Regions from separate parts of the Rhodohalobacter sp. 614A genome, predicted to be linked through region 1. Evidence: riboswitches for the same ligand, from Rfam matches in the RefSeq annotation. Region 1 holds a riboswitch; the other holds the start of a gene.
The links. Region 1 has a riboswitch for cobalamin ahead of metE (5-methyltetrahydropteroyltriglutamate--homocysteine S-methyltransferase). Riboswitches for the same ligand answer to the same signal wherever they lie in the genome.
Positions count from the first base shown of each region.

Region 1 (3,173 bases):
AAGCATCCACAGCCCATGTTAAGTACGCCTCGCGTTTATCCAATCGAAGCGGTAATCCTTCTCTGAAGGCAGGTTCATCAATTTGTATGATTTGAATACCGGCTTTTTCCAGATCCTGTACTTCATCGCGAATGGCCAGTGCAATCTGTTTCGCGGTTTCGGATCGGGGCTGGTCATCCCGCACAAACGACCATTGCAAAATAGTGACCGGACCCGTTAGCATTCCTTTTACGAGTTTGTCGGTTTGCGATTGCGCATACGCCGACCATGGAACAGTTACCGGATCGGGAAGGTGTACATCACCATACACAATGGGCGGTTTTACTCCTCGTGTTCCATAACTTTGTACCCAGCCGTTGCGCGTAAAAGCAAATCCGGAAAAATGTTCACCGAAATATTCTACCATATCATTCCGTTCAAATTCACCGTGTACTAATACATCCAGTCCAATTTCTTCCTGGGTTTTGATCAGTTCGCTGATGGCTTTATGGATGATTTCTGTGTACTGATCTTCCGAAAGAACTCCTTTCCGGTAATCGGCCCGCCATTTTCGTACTTCTGATGTTTGAGGGAACGAACCTATGGTGGTGGTAGGAAACGTTTCAGGAATGTTGAGATGCTCTTTTTGAACAGCCTGCCGTTCGGTAAACGGTTGTTTACGGTTCAGGTAGGAGTCATCCAGATTATCCATTCGGCTTTGAACGCTTGGATTGTTTACAAGCTCAGATGTCCGTTTGTCGTCTACATCGGCTTGATGCTTTTCCAGCTTTTGCTTTTCATCGGCAGAAAGTTCATCAGCTACAAGTTTTTTCAGCAGAGAAATTTCTCCCAATTTTTGTTTCGCAAAAGACATCCAACGCTTCACTTTAGCAGGAAGAGCGGTTTCGTCGGTTTCCTGATCCAGATCTACCGGACTGTGAAGCAGTGAGCAAGACGAGCCGATTAACAGTCGATCCTCTCCGATTTTTTCTTTTGCTTTTTCAACAAAAGCTGCTGCTTTTTGAAGATCAGTTTTCCAGATATTTCGGCCGTCAATCAATCCCAAAGATAGCGCTGTTTCTTCGTTTAGTTGATCCAACACGTTACCCAGCTGATCCGGATCATTCACCAAATCAATGTGAAGTCCGTCTACGGGAAGTCCGCAGGCCAGCGCTGTATTATCACTCAGTCCTTCAAAATATGTGGTAAGCAAAAGCTTTAAGCTATCAAGATCCTGGTGAAACGTTTCATAGGCTTTTTGAAAAGATATTTTCGCATCATCTTCAAGATCCAGCGCCAGGAATGGTTCTTCAATCTGAACCCATTCAACACCTTTGTCCTGAAGTTTGCTCAGAATTTCCTGATAGACAGGCAACAATTTATCAAGCAGATCTAACCGGTGAAATCCATCAGATGTATCTTTCTCTTTTCCGAGAAGCAAAAAACTAACCGGACCAATAAGCACGGGTTTGGTAACAACTCCTACAGATTGTGCTTCTTCATATTCATCAAAAATTTTGGTGGACAGACATTCAAATTCCTGATCGGCCGAAAATTCCGGCACAATGTAATGATAATTGGTATTAAACCATTTGGTCATTTCCATAGCGGGGATGTCGTGTTTGTCATCCTGCAATCCACGGGCCATGGCAAAATAGGTATCAATAGGGTAGCTGGTAGATTTTTCTTGTTCGGACTGATATAAATCTTTGTATCGATCCGGAATGGCTCCGACAAGGAGAGCTGTATCCAGAACCTGATCGTAGAGAGAGAAGTCATTTGACGGAACCAGATCGATCCCGGCACTCTTCTGTTGGGTCCAGTGGACCGCTTTTAGAGCTGATGTGGATTGAATCAGTTTAGATTGATCGATTTCTCCTTTCCAGTACGACTCGACGAGTTTTTTCAAATCTCGCTGCGCACCAAGGCGGGGAAATCCAAGGGTATGTGTTAACATTTTAGAACTTGTTTTAGCTGTGAATGGAGGCTAAAAACGTTGAGGAAGGCAAGTTGAACATAGGTTAAAGAATTGAACCAAGGATCTTTCTGCCTTTCAACAACACCTTAACTCCCGAAGGTTTTGTTTACTGATTTATAGAAGGCAGGTCTCCTGACTTACCGATGATCTCTTTAAACCTTCCCGTTTCTTTTGGGGCTGAAACAGTGGTGTAAATAAAGAAATAAACCGGATTACAGTTGCGGGGACAGCTCCGGATTTCCACCGGATTCCCTTTTCACCCCGAATGTTCGGGGCACCTTTAAAATCTGCTTGTAATTAAACGGCTGGGCAACTCATTGTCAATGAATACTTTTCCACATTTCCGGCAAGTTTTCAACAATTGGGTTGATTAGAAAAAGGGATAGAAAGCACTTTTTTATTTTTAAATCGAAGAACTTTTCAACGTATTAGTAATAACATATTCCAAAATTGATTCCAGCTTTTTGGCCTTCGTAAAACCAGAAATGTGGAATAGATAATCTCCGTCCGGAGAAAGAACGACAAGAGCCGGAACGCTTTGAGTATTCAATTTTTGTGCAATTTTCAGTGGAGTAAAACGCTGCTCTTTAAAATGAAGTCTTGAGCGATTATCATCTCTGTTTAATCGGGTCCATATAAATTGGCTTGTAATATTTTTTGAGAGTTCAGGATAAACTTCTTTCTCCATTTTTTTGCACCAGCCGCACCATGGGGCCCAAACGTCCACCAGAATGAGCTGCTGATTCTCTTCAGCAAGTTGTATAGCTTTTTCAAACGAATACCAATCTACAGAAGATGTATTCTGGGCGGGTAATGGGGACCCGAACAGAGCCCCCATCAGTAGAAACATTCCCACCCAGATGGCTACGAATTTAAATTTGTACTTGAAATTTCTCATCTATCGAAGATTTAGTCTGGCACCGAGTGAAAATGTTCGCCCAACAATTGGTCCCCATGTATAAATGGTATCGAAATTGGGACCAAAAGGATCTTGCGGATCAACCAAAGGGCTGTCCTGTTTGAAATCGAAGATATTTTCTGCCGATACATACACTTCAAAACCAATTCCGTTCGGGCTATTCACATTTGTAAATTCTTTGGTGATTTTAAGATCATGTGTGGAGTAAGCCGGGGACCATTCATCCAGACCAAAATCTTCTACATAATTATTTGGCATGCGTTTCGGGCCAACCAGATTTCCGTTATATCCAAATGA
Region 1 is NZ_JAKEDS010000002.1:204,679-207,851, reverse strand. It holds gene metE (5-methyltetrahydropteroyltriglutamate--homocysteine S-methyltransferase) at 1-1,936, opposite strand, end outside; cobalamin riboswitch at 2,063-2,254, opposite strand; gene L0B18_RS09695 (thioredoxin family protein) at 2,361-2,855, opposite strand; gene L0B18_RS09690 (TonB-dependent receptor) at 2,856-3,173, opposite strand, start outside.

Region 2 (3,173 bases), 300 kb from region 1:
AATCAACAAAAGCTGAATATCCATCACATTATTTCCGGTAGGGCCGGTTTTGATATGTCCGCCAAACTTTTCAAAAAAGTGATAGCTGTCGTTCTTCTCGATATATTCATTTGGATTGATTCCCCCGGATTCGGCTTCCTCAAAAGTGTTCTGGTCCACCACAGCACCGGCGGCATCGGTTGGGCCATCTATTCCGTCTGTTCCTGCACTTAAGAAAATGACAGGTTCATCATAATCTTTCAACTTCTTCGCCATTCGTAAAGCGATTTCCTGGTTACGTCCACCCAAGCCATCTCCGGTCACTTTAACTGTACTTTCTCCATAAAAGACAGCCGCATTTTTTCCTGATTTTTTGATCAAGTCATTTTGAAGATGCTCCAAAATATGTTTTTCAAACTCATCCACTAAGCCAGACCAGGCCGGTTCAATCAGCGTTGTTTTGTAACCTTGCTCCTCAAGCATGGATTTCGTTTTCTGAGCTACTTTTGATGCGGAAGACACAATCCATTGTTTATGATTGGGGATATCTTCTGTTTGAGAAGAACCTCCATTTCTGGCTTCTTCATCCATTTTATTTGCGAGATGATTTCTTACATCATGTGGCAGATCATTCCAGATCATATACTTTTTCAGCACTTTAAATGCTTTATCGAACGAAATCTCCTGGGGAGTGGTGGGACCGCTGCCTATGGACGCCAGTTCATCATTCGGTACGTCTGAAATAACCAGATCGATCAAAGTTACCTTATTAAAATAGGATAAAAGCCGGCCGCCTTTAACTTCAGAAAGAGCTTTCCGAACCGTATTGACTTCGTGAATATCGGCTCCGGATTCCAAAAGAATCTTGTACGTTTTCTGAAAATCTTCAATGCTTAACCCTTTTGCCGGATAGCACATCAGCGCTGAAGTTCCTCCCGACAATAGATTAATCACGACTGAATCGTCTGGAATTTCTTCAATCAGTGAAATCAATTTTTTGGTTGCTTTTACACTGTTTTCATCCGGAAGAGGATGGGAACCTTCCATCATTTCAATTTTTGAAGGAGAGGTTTCCGTATCTGGCGGAGCAATGATAAAGCCTTTTTCGAGATCGTCCGCCAGGATATTTTCCATCGCAATAGCCATGGTTGGAGAAGCTTTTCCTGATCCGATTACATAGGCTTTTTGGTGTCCGCCAAGGCTAAACTTTTCATCATGTATAGAGAGTGTTCTGCTTTTCTTATCCCAGTGTACGATTTCAGGGAGAAATTCTTTGGGATTGACATTCTTCAAAATGGATTTAAAAAATTGAACCGTCTGTTTTTTCTGATTCATCCTTTTTTTAATTCGTTTCTAAAATCTGTGAATTAAAATTTAATAGCCCCTTTAATAACTACTAAATAAACTAAAATCAATGGGGAAATGATCAAAGTTTGTGTTGACTTAAGTGGAAAATCGGCTTACCATAAAAAAAGCATCAGGTTTCCGATTTAAAAATCGGGATGAAAAGGGAATCCGGTGAAAATCCGGAACTATCCCCGTAGCTGTAAGCTCATCATTGTGTTAGCCTTTCGATGCCACTGCCCCGATGGTTCGGGGCGGGAAGGCAGCTAACATATTGAGTAAGTCAGAAGACCTGCCTGTTTGCCAAACTAATTCAGGCTTTCGGAGGAAGAGCCGGGAATAGAGAATCAATTTTCGGTTCTATATCCCCACACTTTTTTCATCGGAAGCTCATCGGTTCAATATAAACATCAAAAAATAACCATGAGCAAAAAATTCTTAACACTCATAATTGGGGTATTTTTGTGCACCTCATCACTTTATGCACAAACCAATTCTCAGGTTGCAGATACTACGCTAAATCTTGACGAGATTGTTATCCAGGCTTCAAAAATTTCCGTTTCACCAAGAGAAACAACACGTCCGGTTCTGATTATCGGCCGGAAAGAAATTGAACAAAGTTCGGGAAGCAATGTAGCACAGCTTTTACATCAGCACAGCGGAATTCGTGTAAACAATTCAATGGGTTCTCCGGCCAATAACCAGGATCTTTTTCTGCAAGGGGCGAGTTCATCCTATGCATTAATTTTGTTGGATGGCATTGCTGTAAACGATCCATCCGGAGTTGGCGGAGCAATTGACTTACGATTACTTCCTTTGCACAATGTTGAACGAATCGAAGTTCTGAAAGGAAACCAATCTACACTTTATGGTTCTGACGCACTTGCCGGAGTTATTAATATTATCACCAAAGAAAGTGCTGCAAATATTTTTCAACCGTCTGCAATGTTTGAATACGGCGCTTACAACTCTTTGAAAGCCGCCGGTGAAGTTAGCGGATCCGTAGAGGAACTTCTGGATTATTCTGTAGGATATAATTATCAGTCCAGTGATGGTATTAGCGCTGCAGCTACCCCGGAAGGCTCGGAATCATTCCAGGATGATGGATATGATCAAAATTCTTTTTATGCAAATGTAACTGTAAAACCTGTAGAAGGGCTGGCGATTAAACCGTTCATAAAATACTCTGATTTTGAAGGTGATTATGATGCGGACGCTTTTATGGATGCACCCAATTCATTTTCAAACAATATGTTGAATCCCGGCGTCCAGGCTATATTCGAAACAGGGCGGTTCAGAGTAAATTCAACATATATGATTTCGGAAACAGAGCGAGTATTTTCAAGTCAATATGGGGAATCATCTTATGAAGGTAAATTTCAAAATTTTGATACATTCTTAAATTACCGGTTTAGTCCGTATATCCATGCGATGGCAGGTATTAACTGGCAGGAAGGTCTCATTCCTGAGGATGAAGTAAATGATATTTCTGAAGTTTCCACATCGTTTACAAGTCCATACGCTACAGTGTTTCTTGATGCCGGAAACGGACTCCGGGCCGAAGCAGGTTTCCGGGTAAATATCCATTCTGAGTATGGTAATAATTCTACCTACAGTTTTTCTCCTTCCTACCAGATTTCTGATAACTTCAAAGTTTTTGCTTCCTATGGAACCGGGTTTAAAGCCCCGTCTTTGGATCAGCTTTTCGGGCAGTTCGGAGCCAATCCTGACCTTGAACCAGAGGAAAGCCGAAGTATTCAGGTTGGATTTGAAACGTATTTAGCTGAACAAACTGTGAAAATTGAAACTCACTATTTTGACCGCGAAATCGAGAACTTAATTGCATATGC
Region 2 is NZ_JAKEDS010000002.1:504,840-508,012, forward strand. It holds gene L0B18_RS10955 (glycerate kinase type-2 family protein) at 1-1,314, opposite strand, end outside; cobalamin riboswitch at 1,442-1,637, shown strand; gene L0B18_RS10960 (TonB-dependent receptor plug domain-containing protein) at 1,747-3,173, shown strand, end outside.
Region 2: another riboswitch for cobalamin. It lies ahead of L0B18_RS10960 (TonB-dependent receptor plug domain-containing protein); the one in region 1 lies ahead of metE (5-methyltetrahydropteroyltriglutamate--homocysteine S-methyltransferase).